Regions from separate parts of the Bacillus sp. K7 genome, predicted to be linked through region 2. Evidence: riboswitches for the same ligand, from Rfam matches in the RefSeq annotation. Region 2 holds a riboswitch; each other region holds the start of a gene.

Region 1 (3,384 bases), 260 kb from region 2:
GTTGCAATAAATACGCTCTTTCTCCACAATGCCTTCAAGCAAAGGATACACAAAAAAGTCCATTCCTCCGCTTACGACATAAAACGGAATCTCATGCTCCTTGACAAACGCTACAAATTCGCGAAAGCCTTCCCTGATTTTTGCATCTTCCAATACAAATCTCGTAATCTCTTCTTTTAAACGGCTTGGCAGAAGGCCGAACATCCGCCCGACACCTTCCTTGATCGACAGCGTTTTGGAAAGGACGCCGTCTTTTAATGCGTTCCACTCCGGCGGAGCGAATGTTTTCATGATGTTTATAATGTTGTCATTCATCGTGATGGTGCCGTCAAAATCACAAATAATGAATGGCTTTCGAGTCGTCATAAGGCTTCAACCTTTCCCCATTTATCAAGCGCCAGCTTCAGATCTTTGCATTGTTCGGCTTTTTCATCAATCGGCTGAGCTTCTAAAACAGCATCAATTATGGCTCTGAACGCTTTGCCACCGCCCTGGGCGCCGTTCGGATGTCCGTGTACGCCTCCCCCGGCGTTTATAATATGATCTATGCCGAAATTCCGCATTAAAAGCGGAACCATACCGGGATGAATGCCTGCTGACGGAACGGCAAATGTTTGGTTAAAGGCATCCTCTCTCACACATTCTTCGTGAATCGCCAGCGCATCTTCTTTTGGAAGCGCAACCGAACCGTACGGAGATGGGAAGAGACTGAAGTCGGCTCCGCAATACCGGTTCAATTTTCCGAGCAAAAGAGCGTGAGAAAATCCGTAGAACGGAGAAGACGTAAACGCCCCACTGACAGCTGGATGAGCCATAATCGGGATTGCGATTTCGGGATCTTCCGCCAAGCTTTGCATGACGTCCAAGCCGTAAGCGAAGACATTAAACAATAACGCATCCGCTCCCAATTCAGCAGCGCGTCTCGCTTTGTCGTTCAGATCAGCCGTACGCCCGGTCAAATTGACCGCATACAGCGTTTTATGCCCGGTTTGCTCATACGTTTCTTTCAATACTTGCTTTCCTTCTGTAATTCTTGTTTCAAAAGGCGCCAGGCCTGTCTCAAAGAAAATTTCATCGTCCTTAATCAGGTCAACTCCGCCAAGCGCCTGCTGTCTGAGCTGTTCTTTAATATCACTCAGGTCTCTTCCGATAACCCCTTTGAAAATGCTCATTAACAGCGGTCTCTCAAACTCTCCCAGCAGCTTTCGAATGCCGTATACACCAAACTTCGGTCCCGGCAGCGTGCGCTTAAACGCGTCAGAGAAGTGAAGATCGAGTAATTTGATTTTTCCGTCCAGCGACAGCTTCCCAAATACTGTTGTCAGCAAAGCCGGGATATCCTGAGAGAAATTGATGTCAGGATAGGCAATTGTGATCACCGCTTGTTTTCCTGACGCAGGAGTCCCTTCTCTTTCCTCGACCTTTATCACCCGTCCCTTGTGCTTTTGCATTTGTTCCTGTTTTACAAGGGGCAGATCAGTCCAGGAGCCTACTGTCAATCCTGTTGCGATTTGTTCCGCTTTTTTCTCTGTATCGGCTCCCGGTTCGGTCAGGAGATATGTTGCTAATAACTCACCCATGCCAGAGCTCCTTTCATTTCATCCATATAAAAAAACCTCTTCAAACAGCAATCGCGTCTAAAGAGGTTTCGTTTCTCGTCCGAATCTTATCTCTCAGCCGCCAGCTGCAAGAATTAGCACCGTGCTTTATAAGTCGGTTGCCGGGCTTCATCGGGCTCGTCCCTCTGCCTGCTCTTGATAAGAAAATATAGATTTTATAAATTATTTTGAATTATCCCATCGTTATCAAGTCTTGTCAATGCTTTTTTGGGTAAACAGGTTCAGCTTCCCAATTCGATAAGCGGCCTCTTTGAGTCTTTCTTCACTTGTCAGCAGCCCGACTCTGACATAGCCCTCGCCATATTCACCGAAACCATTTCCAGCCGCAACGGCCACATTCGCTTTTTCCAGCAAAAGGTCTGAGAACTGCTCGGAAGTATAGCCTTCAGGCACGGGCAGCCATGCAAAAAAAGAACCTGCCGGAGCAGCCACATCCCAGCCGATCTCCCGGCATGACGCAATCCAAGCGTTTCGCCTGCTTTCATATCGGGCATTTTGCTCCGCCACGCACGTTTGATCACCTAGCAGTGCCGCCGCTGCAGCCTCCTGAGTCGCTCTGAAAAGACTGACAAACATATGGTCTTGATAAAGATTGATCGCTTCAATGACCGAAGCGTTTCCGACGGCAAAGCCGATCCGCCACCCCGCCATATTATACGTTTTTGACAGCGTATAAATTTCAATGCCGATATCCTTCGCACCTTCAGTCTGCAAGAAGCTTAACGGCTTACAGCCGTCAAATCCTACAGCGCCGTAAGCAAAATCATGAACAACACAAATCCCGTTTTCTTTTGCAAAACTCACGGTTTCTTCAAAAAAACCGGAGGTAGCAACAGCTCCAGTCGGATTATTCGGATAATTCAAGTACATCAATTTCGCCTGTTCTCTCACTTCAGCGGGGATGTTGCTGTAATCAGGCAGAAACGCCCTGTCCTTTACGAGCGGCATCATTTCCATCTTCGCTTTCGCGAGTGCCACACCTGACCAGTAATCAGGATAGCCCGGATCCGGAACTAAAATCGTATCTCCGGGATTCAGCAAACATTGCGGGAGCTCGACCAGACCGGCTTTTCCGCCGAATAATACAGCGACTTCCGTCTCCGGGTCAAGGTCAATGCCGTATTCTCTTTTATAAAATGCCGCCGCTGCTGATTTCAGGCTGTATGAGCCGCGAAAAGACGAGTATTTATGATTGTCAGGATCAGCAACGGCTAGTTTCATTTCCTCGACGATATGTTCCGGAGTCGGCTGATCCGGATTTCCCTGTCCGAGATTGATGACGTCATGTCCTTCTGCAAGCTTTCGGTTCACTTTTTGCACCAAAGAAGCGAAGAATTGCTTAGGCAGCTCCTTTAATACATGAGATTGTTCAAATTTCATCTATTCTCACCTTCTAAAAAAATCTTGAAATGATAGTCCATCATCATATATGGTTAAATGAAAAAAGTAAAGAAAAATGTGGAGTGATCAAAAGATGAAATGGACCATATCTTGCCTGCAATTTGATATTTCATACGGAAAGCCTTCAGAAAATATCAAAAAGGCTGAATTCTTTATCGAAAAAGAAAGCAAACACGCGGATGTTCTTGTTCTTCCTGAACTATGGACGACCGGCTATGATCTGGCCAACCTTGATGAGCTCGCCGATAAAGACGGGCGTTCTGCTCAGAGCTGGCTGAAGAAAACAGCAAAAAAACATGGCGTCCATATTGTCGCCGGATCGGTTGCTGTCAGAAAGGATTCCGATGTTTATAATACAATGTAC
Region 2 (3,384 bases):
TCATAGGCGGAATCAGCTGGTCTTGTCCTTGAAACGAAATAAACCCGTTTAACAGAATAAATATCCCTGAATTCAGAAAAAAGTATCCCGCAATTCTAGCCAGACGGTCTTTGTCACGTATCCGGGACTCGCCGAAACCGGACAGTATCCATGTTTGCTTTTTTATTCCTGCCATATAAGCAATCCAAAAGAAAAGCCCCGCAATCAAGATCAATAAAAAATCGATCCGAACTTCCATGAACTCTCCCCCCTGTCTTTTCACTGACAAAACACTCTGTCTCCCGTAATGATACGTAACAACATTTTATTTGTGAAGTCCTTATATAAAAAATAGAAGGCGCGAGGCCTTCTATTTTTTCTCGTATGTCCATCCATTTTCCTGATACACTTTTCCGTTTTTCATTAAATGGCCGAGCGCGCGTTTAAAAGCGGCTTTGCTCATGTTAAAACGTTCTCTGATATCGTCAGGCTCGCTTTTGTCGCTATACGGCATAGCGCCGTTTCTTGTTCTCATATACGTCAGAATGTACTCGGCATCTATAGACAACGCATCCTGTTTTCTCGGAAGCAGCGACATGTTGACTGAACCGTCTTCTTTTACTTGAATCACCCGTCCCGTGATTCTTGAGCCGAGTCTTGGCTCCTCTTTTCTTTCTGACGGATGGATAAAACCGCGGATGCCGTCGTCCGTAATGATGAATGAACCCGTTGCGATCAATCTGTACACCGTACCTGTCAGCTCTTTATTCATCAGGTCTTCTGAGGCGTCAGTAAAGAGTTCGCTGATGATATCTTCCGGCGCTGGTTTCGCAAACATGCGCCCCCGGTTCGTCACCTTCAGCATACAGTAGAGCTTGTCGCCTTTTTGCGGCCAGACATCCTCGTATGGCGGCAAATGCTCAGTTGCGACAAGCGCATCCTTGGATAAGCCGACATCAACGAAAACGCCCATATCTTCCACTTTATCCACCACTTCGACCCAGCCGTACTCGTCCGCGCTGATGGACGGAATTTTCATCGTGGCCGCAAGTCTTTCCTGCTGGTCGACGTATATAAAGACCTCTACTTCGTCTCTGTCCTCGATATCCTCAGTTATTTCACTGTTATGTAAGAGAATCGTGTCTTCTCCATCGGTCAAAAAGTAACCGAAGTCGGTTTGGTGATCTATACTCAAGGTTAGTTGCTGCCCTGGTCTCATGCTATCGTCCTTCCTGTTCCGCTTGTTTTCCGCGGATTCTGTTAACATTTTTTCCAATCATCACAAATTGATTCTTTGTTCTGTTGGAAGTTTCTCTTTATTCTACTATAATCAACTCATAAGTTAAATGTTATGGAGGTTTTCATATGGCAAAAGAAAGTTCATTTGATATTGTATCCAAGGTCGAGTTGCCTGAAGTGCAAAACGCGATCCAAATCGCACTCAAGGAAATCAGCACACGCTATGACTTTAAAGGCAGCAAAAGCGATATTACTTTAGATAAAGAGGAGCTTGTCCTCGTTTCTGATGACGAATTTAAATTAAGCCAGCTGAAAGACGTGCTGGTCAGTAAATTGATTAAGCGAAACGTGCCGACAAAAAACATTGATTACGGCAAGATTGAAAGCGCGTCAGGCGGAACGGTGCGCCAGCGCGCCAAACTTGTTCAAGGCATTGACAAGGATAATGCCAAAAAAGTTAATGCGATCATCAAAAACTCCGGATTGAAAGTAAAGTCACAAGTGCAGGATGATCAAGTTCGTGTAACCGGTAAAAACAAGGATGATCTGCAGCAGATTATCACAGCAGTGAGAGGCGCAGATTTGCCAATTGACGTTCAATTTATAAATTTCAGATAAATTTTCTGAATCCTATTGATTATTGTCTTTATTTTCGGTAAATTTGGAGAAAGGGAAAAAGCCCCGCAGCTTTTGGCATTTCCTTATACGAAAACTTCATATCCGTTCTTATCAAGAGAAGCAGAGGGACTGGCCCGACGAAGCTTCAGCAACCGGTGTAATGGCGTTCAGCCATGACCAAGGTGCTAAATCCAGCAAGCTCGAACAGCTTGGAAGATAAGAAGAGACAAAATCACTGACAAAGTCTTCTTCTTAAGAGGACTTTTTTTATTTCTCTTTTTTCCTTGCTGAATGTGAATAAAGGAGGCAGACAATGGGACTTTTAGAAGATTTGCAAAAACAGGTGTTAATCGGTGACGGCGCCATGGGGACGCTCCTCTACTCCTACGGCATTGACAGGTGCTTTGAGGAACTCAACATTTCAAAGCCGGAGGAAATTCAGCGCATACATAAAGCGTACGTTGAGGCTGGAGCCAATATCATTCAAACAAATACGTACGGAGCCAATTATATTAAATTATCCAGGCACGGGCTTGAGGGTGACATTAAAAAAATGAATCAGGAGGCAGTGAAGATTGCGCGGGCTTCAGCAGGCGATGCGTACATTTTGGGGACAATGGGCGGCATCCGCACATTTAATAAAAACGCGTACAGCCTTGACGAAATCAAACGCAGCTTTCGCGAGCAGCTGTACCTGCTCCTGCATGAACAACCGGACGGCTTGCTGTTGGAGACGTATTATGATTTAGAAGAAGCCCGTGAAGTGCTGAAAATTGCGCGCAAAGAGACCGCCCTTCCGATTATGCTTAACGTCTCCATGCACGAGCAAGGTGTACTGCAGGACGGGACACCGCTTTCTGAAGCATTGCGGTCAATCGCGGATCTCGGGGCTGATATCGTCGGCATTAACTGCCGGCTCGGCCCTTATCACATGATTGAAGCGCTAAGCGAAGTGCCGATTTTTGATGATGTGTTTTTATCCGTTTATCCGAACAGCAGTCTTCCTTCGCTGGAAGAGGGACGGCTCGTCTATGAAACAGACGACACATATTTTCAAAACAGCGCCTTAGAATTCCGCAAGCAAGGCGCGCGGATTATCGGCGGTTGCTGCGGCACCACGCCAAATCACATTCAGGCAATGGCGGAAGCGGTTGGCGGGCTTGCCCCCATTACTGAAAAAGAAGTCAAAGTCCCTGCTAAAGAATGTATTTCTGTTCAGCATGAGCGGACAGAGCCCGGTTTAAATGAGATCGCAGTTGAAAAACGCTCCATCATCGTAGAGCTGGACCCGCCGAAAAAATTGAGCTTTGATACGTTTTTGTCCGCCGCTGCCGAATTGAAAGAAGCAGGAATCAACGCCCTGACGCTCGCCGACAATTCTCTGGCTACTCCGCGAATCAGCAATGTTGCCTGCGGCGCTCTTGTGAAGCAGCAGCTCGATATGCGCTCCCTTGTCCATATTACATGCCGTGACCGAAACATTATCGGCTTGCAGTCACATTTAATGGGCCTTGATACGTTAGGGCTGAATGACGTGCTGGCCATTAC
Region 3 (3,384 bases), 1.9 Mb from region 2:
CATAGTTTACATTGATGAAGACCGCGTCTCCTTCTTTGTTTTCATATGCTTTTGCCGTTACTTCAGGCGCTACTTTTTTGAATTCAAGGTTTTTCGGGTTTTTCTTAATGTCTTTCAAAGTTGCGTCAACTGTTTCCACTTTAGAATCAAGTGTGATTAGCCCCGCATTTTCAAGCATTGCAAGCATACGGCCTTGTTCAGCCACGTTGTTTGTCAGAATAATTGTCGCACCCTTTGGAAGGTCTTTCAGCGATTTGTATGTTTTAGAGTAAATACCGAATGGCTCTAAGTGAACAGCGCCGGCATTCACAAGTTTGTAATCTGTGTTTTCTTTCATTTCTTGCTCAAGGTAAGGAATGTGCTGGAAGTAGTTCGCATCCACTTCTTTATCAGATAAAGCTTTGTTGTACATCTTGTAATCACTAAGCACTTTCACTTCCAGCGTATAGCCTTTTTCTTTCAACAGTGGTTCAGCTTCTTTTAAAATTTCCGCATGCGGTGTTTTTGTCGCAGCAACGACAATTTCTTTCTTGCCAGACTCTGCGCCTTTATTCGAACCGCAGGCAGCCAAAACTCCTGCAAATACAAGCAATAGTGCACCTAAAAATAGCTTTTTCATTGTAAATCCTCCCTTATCGTTTATCTATAATATTTGTTATGACATCACCGATGATTTGAATAATAAATACGATGATTAAAATAAACACAGTAGCAATGAAGGTAACATCAGCATTGTTCGACTGATAGCCTTCTACGTACGCAAGGTTTCCAAGGCCGCCTGAACCGATGGCCCCGGCGATTGCCGTTGAGCCGATCAAAGCGATCGCCGTCACCGTGATGCCAGAAATGAGAGCCGGCATAGATTCAGGAAGCAGCACTTTGAAAATAATCGTAGACGTCTTGGCTCCCATTGATTTGGCAGCTTCGATAACACCTTTGTCTACCTCGCGCAGCGCGATTTCAGCGAGGCGCGCGTAAAACGGTGCCGAGCCGATCACCAGCGCCGGCAATGCGGCGTTTGGCCCTAAGATCGTGCCGACTAAAAACTTCGTAAAACCAAGCAATAAAATAATTAGAATGAGGAACGGAATCGATCTGAATATGTTGACAACAGCCGCAATCACAGAGTTGACCGTTTTATTCTGCCAGAGGCTCCCTTTGCTTGTCAGAAAGAGCAGCAAGCCGAGAATCACCCCGATAACAAAAGCAAACAGCAGAGAGATCAGCGTCATATAAAGGGTTTCATATGTCGCGTTCCACAATTCAGTTAAATCAACATTCGGAAAATATGTTTCAAACATTCGTGATCACCTCTGCTTTTACCTGTTTGTCATTAATGAACCGGATCACGTTTTGCACTTCTTCCTCGTCACCGTCAATGTGGATGAACAGTGAACCGTAAGCTCCATCCTTCGTTTGCGAAATTTTCCCTTGCAAAATATTGACGCTGACATTAAAGTTTCTGATCATCTCTGTAATCAGAGGCTGTTCAGCCGAATCACCGACAAATGTGAGCTGAACCGTTTTTCCTGATGCTGTTTCATCAAGAAGGTGCTGAAGCGTTTCTTTCGTTTCTTCCGGCTCTGTCACCTGCTGAACAAACCGTTTTGTCATGTCTTCTTTCGGGTTTTTGAAGACATCAAGAACTTCGCCTTCTTCCACAACCTTTCCGTTTTCCATGACAGCGACTCTGTTGCAGATTTTGCGGATCACATGCATTTCATGCGTGATCAGCACAATTGTCAAACCGAGTCTATCATTAATATCGGACAATAGATCCAAAATTGAATCAGTCGTTTGCGGATCTAATGCTGATGTCGCTTCATCACAAAGGAGAACCTTCGGATTGTTTGCGAGCGCTCTGGCGATTCCGACACGCTGCTTTTGTCCGCCGCTCAGCTGAGAAGGATAAGATTTTTCTTTTCCTTCTAAACCTACCAGTTTAATCAGTTCATTGGCGCGCTTGATACGCTCGTTCTTTTTCACCCCGGCAATTTCCAGAGGAAACATGATATTATCTCTGACCGTCCGCGACCACAGCAAATTGAAATGCTGGAAAATCATGCTGATGTTATGGCGTGCTTTTCTTAACCCGCGTCCGTTTACTTCATTAATCTTGGTTCCCGCTACTTCCACGGTTCCTGAGGTTGGTTTCTCAAGGCCGTTCAGCAGACGGATTAAGGAACTTTTTCCAGCTCCGCTATATCCTATAATTCCAAAAATCTCACCTTTTTTGATGGAAAGCGAGACATTTTGGACAGCATTGACATCTCCATGTTTCGACTTATAGACTTTTGAAACATCTTGAAGATTGATCAAAGCAATCACCTGCCTTAACACTATTCTAAGAAATCTTCCGGGATTTTCTGCAAAAGAAAAACCTTTCTGCACATGTGAGCAGAAAGGCTTATATAAAACGCCTTTCTCTCATCTTTCAAAGCTGAACGCTTCGTGTGAATTGGCACCATTTCAACAGCGTTGATGGTTGCCGGGCTTCATAGGGCACTTCCCTCCACCTCTCTTGATAAGAGAAATATATAGTCTTTTTCGTCCGGAAATTCTTAATGTAGAATAGCATGGCGGATGTTTGCATGTCAATAAAATAAATGATGTCAACTTTTACTATTATAATAATTTGCTATTTTTTAATTCTTTGCAATCCTCTGAAAAAAACCATTCGTCAGCCAGAGAATCGCTTCTAGCTTTAACAGGGCTCTGAAGGACCCCTTAACTTTCAGGCTTCCGCTCTGAATCAGATGCTGAAGGGAAATATCTCCGTGCAATAAATGAATGATTTCGGATTGGTTTCCGTAAAAGGTCAGGTTGGACGTTTGGCGCTGAGAAATTTCTTTCATTTCTCCCTGTTCGTTTATTGAGACGGTTAAGGCTTCTGTTTCTCCTTGGAAGGTAATGAGCAATGTTGAAGCGCTCAAAAGGGGTCTTAAAAACAGATGCTGATACTCATCTTCTAAAACTTCCGCTTTCTCCATATGTACAACCTCCTATTTGTTGGTCATACATAGACATTTCTCTCTTTAGCATATGAACCCCTTTATAAAACGAACGACAATTTCATTGGAATGCGCTGAGAAATATGTCATAAATAGGATGCGGAAGATGATTTTTGTTTTATCAGCTCATATAAATAAGAAACGGAATGAAACGCATATCCTCTTTCGACCACTTTTCCGCCTTTAAACAGCAGAAAACAAGGAACGCTCTCAATTTGATACGCTTTTGCGAAAGTCGGAGAATAATTGACATTGTTTTGATAGAAGGCGACATCAGGGAGCATTTCTTTCACGACTGTCAGCATTTTGCTTGCAAGCTGGCAAGTGCCGCAAAATGGAGTATATAAATATAGAAGATACACATCATCAGAAA
Region 4 (3,384 bases), 1.7 Mb from region 2:
GTATTGAATGTATACCCCTTTGCTTCTAGTTCTTCTCTTAGTTCAATATAGTTATAGATTTCTCCGTTAAAGATAATCCAATATGTTTCATCTTCATATGATAAAGGCTGTCCGCCATTTTCTACGTCAATAATGCTGAGCCGTCTGAATCCGAATCCAACGTGCTCATCATGGAAATATCCATCACTGTCAGGACCGCGGTGAACGATCATTTGGTTCATTTGTTTGATTAGTTCTTCTTGATCAGCGGTTTGAGCTAACGGATGCTTGTTAAAAACCCCGACAAATCCACACATAGTATTGCCTCCATAATTAAAATTGTCATCATTGAACCCCTATTTATAGACGCTGTGAATAGTATTTGGTTTCACAGTTATGTAAAAAATAAATATGAATACAACAACAAAAAAGGAAAGCCGCTTAACCAGTAAGCGGCTATAAAATTATTCTCCTAAAGCTTCTTTGCGCAGCTGCTCCGCTTTGTCTGTACGCTCCCACGGAAGATCAACATCGTGACGTCCAAAGTGGCCATACGCAGCAGTTTGTTTGTAGATCGGACGGCGCAAATCAAGCATTTTGATAATGCCGGCAGGTCGTAAATCAAAGTTATTGCGAACAACTTCAATCAGTTTTTCTTCAGAAGCTTTTCCGGAACCGAATGTGTTGATTGAGATTGACACAGGCTGTGCAACACCGATCGCGTAAGCAAGCTGTACTTCGCAAGAATCAGCAAGCTCAGCCGCAACGATGTTTTTCGCAACGTATCTCGCTGCATAAGCAGCAGAACGGTCTACCTTCGTCGCATCCTTGCCTGAGAACGCGCCTCCGCCGTGGCGAGCATAGCCGCCGTACGTATCAACGATGATTTTGCGTCCTGTAAGTCCCGCATCCCCTTGAGGGCCTCCGATAACGAAACGTCCTGTAGGGTTGATGAAATATTTTGTTTCTTCATCAATCAGCTCTTCAGGAACAACCGGATTGATGACATGTTCTTTAATGTTGCGCTGGATTTGCTCAAGCGTAATTTCAGGGTGATGCTGAGTTGAAATAACAATCGCGTCAATACGGACAGGTTTGTTATTTTCATCGTACTCAACCGTTACCTGTGTTTTGCCGTCAGGGCGAAGGTACGGAAGAATATCTTCTTTACGGACTTCACTTAGGCGGCGGGCCAATTTATGGGCAAGTGAAATCGGAAGAGGCATAAGCTCTTTCGTTTCGTTGCACGCATAACCGAACATTAAACCTTGGTCACCGGCACCGATCGCTTCGATTTCTTCATCGCTCATTGTGCCTTCACGGGCTTCAAGCGCTTGGTCTACACCCATCGCGATATCTGCAGACTGTTCGTCAATTGATGTTAAAACCGCACAAGTTTCCGCATCAAATCCGTATTTCGCACGTGTGTATCCGATTTCTTTAATGGTTTGGCGAACCGTTTTTGGAATGTCAACATACGTAGATGTTGTGATCTCCCCACTGACAAGAACCAACCCGGTAGTCACTGACGTTTCACAAGCAACACGCGCGTTAGGGTCTTTCTTTAAAATTTCATCTAAGATGCTGTCAGAAATCTGGTCACAGATTTTATCCGGATGTCCCTCCGTAACAGATTCTGATGTAAATAAACGACGATTTTTACTCATGTTTTGCTTCCTCCTGCACAAGGCCTCCCGAAAGACCTTGTCTATATGATACGGAACTCGCTCCCTCTTATACAATGTAACGTTATATTAGAGAATGTTAATTGGCATATTTATGAAATAAAAAAACCTTTTCCATCGAGGAAAGGGTTTGGTCTTTGTGCCTTTCACTCTTATCGCTCAAGGAATCATACAACCTTGCAACAGGTTAGCACCTTGGTTGTCTCACATGGGTGAACATAATAATAACAGAGAAACCGGTTGCTGGGCTTCATAGGGCCTGTCCCTCCGCCAGCTCGGGATAAGAGTATCCGCTCAATGAAATATCTTATCGTAAAAGGGTTTGCAATGTCAATATGATTCAGAAGAAATAGGCACCTATATCAAGGGAAAACAATGGAAACGCACACACAAAAAACGATAAATAGTATAGACTGTTTGAAAATATATGTTATACTAATTCACAATTAGCAAAACACAAATAAACGATAAAGGAAGGTTTCATATGAACTCAGTTGATTTAACCGCTGATTTACAAGCTTTATTAACAAGTTCAAATGTGTGTCATAATTTATCAGCAGCACAGCTTACAGAAAAAGTACTGTCCCGAAACGAAGGCATTTTAACATCCACAGGTGCCGTTCGGGCGACAACAGGCGCTTACACAGGACGTTCACCGAAAGACAAATTCATCGTGGAGGAAGAAAACACGAAACATAAGATCGATTGGGGTACGGTGAATCAGCCGATTTCAGAAGAAGCGTTTGAGCGGCTGTACACGAAAGTTGTCAGCTATTTGAAACAGCGGGATGAGCTGTTTGTTTTTGAAGGATTCGCCGGAGCAGATGAAACATACAGACTGCCGATCACCGTCGTCAATGAGTTCGCATGGCATAATTTATTCGCCAGACAGCTGTTTATCCGCCCGGAAGGCAATGACAAGAAAACAGTTGAACAGCCGTTTACCATTCTTTCTGCCCCGCATTTCAAAGCGGACCCAAAAACAGACGGCACACATTCCGAAACGTTTATTATTGTCTCTTTCGAAAAGCGTATGATTTTAATCGGCGGAACAGAATATGCGGGAGAAATGAAAAAATCCATTTTCTCCATTATGAATTTCCTGCTTCCTGAAAGAGATATTCTATCCATGCACTGCTCCGCCAATGTCGGTGAAAAAGGCAATGTCGCCCTTTTCTTCGGATTGTCTGGAACAGGCAAGACCACCCTGTCGGCCGATGCTGACCGCAAACTGATCGGCGATGATGAACACGGCTGGTCTGACACAGGCGTCTTTAACATCGAAGGCGGATGCTACGCCAAATGCATTCATTTAAGCGCAGAAAAAGAGCCTCAAATCTTTAACGCAATCCGCTTCGGGTCTGTTCTTGAAAATGTTGTAGTGGATGAAGAGACACGTGAAGCCAATTATGATGATTCCTTCTATACCGAAAACACGCGGGCGGCTTACCCGATTCATATGATTGACAATATCGTCACACCAAGCATAGCGGGCCATCCTTCAGCCATTGTATTTTTGACGGCTGATGCATTCGGAGTCCTGCCGCCCATCAGCAAACTGACGAAGGAGCAGGCGATGTACCATTTCTTGAGCGGTTATACGAGCAAGCTTGCCGGAACCGAACGCGGTGTGACGTCTCCTGAAACGACGTTCTCCACATGCTTCGGCTCACCATTCCTGCCGCTTCCTGCTCATGTCTATGCTGAAATGCTCGGCAAC

Evidence for each region. A riboswitch is a leader RNA that binds a small molecule or an ion and turns the genes downstream of it on or off. The one in region 2 is predicted to bind S-adenosylmethionine.
Region 1: linked by a shared signal. The riboswitch ahead of mtnW (2,3-diketo-5-methylthiopentyl-1-phosphate enolase) and the one ahead of M1D98_RS05780 (bifunctional homocysteine S-methyltransferase/methylenetetrahydrofolate reductase) in region 2 are both predicted to bind S-adenosylmethionine.
Region 3: linked by a shared signal. The riboswitch ahead of metN (methionine ABC transporter ATP-binding protein MetN) and the one ahead of M1D98_RS05780 (bifunctional homocysteine S-methyltransferase/methylenetetrahydrofolate reductase) in region 2 are both predicted to bind S-adenosylmethionine.
Region 4: linked by a shared signal. The riboswitch ahead of metK (methionine adenosyltransferase) and the one ahead of M1D98_RS05780 (bifunctional homocysteine S-methyltransferase/methylenetetrahydrofolate reductase) in region 2 are both predicted to bind S-adenosylmethionine.

Annotation. Positions count from the first base shown of each region.
Region 1 is NZ_CP096406.1:1,421,735-1,425,118, reverse strand. It holds gene mtnX (2-hydroxy-3-keto-5-methylthiopentenyl-1-phosphate phosphatase) at 1-366, opposite strand, end outside; gene mtnW (2,3-diketo-5-methylthiopentyl-1-phosphate enolase) at 363-1,580, opposite strand; SAM riboswitch class I at 1,664-1,764, opposite strand; gene mtnE (methionine-glutamine aminotransferase) at 1,806-2,999, opposite strand; gene M1D98_RS07205 (carbon-nitrogen family hydrolase) at 3,094-3,384, shown strand, end outside.
Region 2 is NZ_CP096406.1:1,156,758-1,160,141, reverse strand. It holds gene M1D98_RS05795 (DUF3784 domain-containing protein) at 1-238, opposite strand, end outside; gene M1D98_RS05790 (CvfB family protein) at 350-1,246, opposite strand; gene M1D98_RS05785 (YajQ family cyclic di-GMP-binding protein) at 1,345-1,836, shown strand; SAM riboswitch class I at 1,942-2,059, shown strand; gene M1D98_RS05780 (bifunctional homocysteine S-methyltransferase/methylenetetrahydrofolate reductase) at 2,150-3,384, shown strand, end outside.
Region 3 is NZ_CP096406.1:3,051,486-3,054,869, forward strand. It holds gene metQ (methionine ABC transporter substrate-binding lipoprotein MetQ) at 1-619, opposite strand, end outside; gene metP (methionine ABC transporter permease MetP) at 633-1,301, opposite strand; gene metN (methionine ABC transporter ATP-binding protein MetN) at 1,294-2,319, opposite strand; SAM riboswitch class I at 2,425-2,531, opposite strand; gene M1D98_RS15660 (SCP2 sterol-binding domain-containing protein) at 2,646-2,990, opposite strand; gene M1D98_RS15665 (thioredoxin family protein) at 3,098-3,384, opposite strand, start outside.
Region 4 is NZ_CP096406.1:2,833,555-2,836,938, forward strand. It holds gene asnB (asparagine synthase (glutamine-hydrolyzing)) at 1-296, opposite strand, end outside; gene metK (methionine adenosyltransferase) at 444-1,646, opposite strand; SAM riboswitch class I at 1,814-1,951, opposite strand; gene pckA (phosphoenolpyruvate carboxykinase (ATP)) at 2,149-3,384, shown strand, end outside.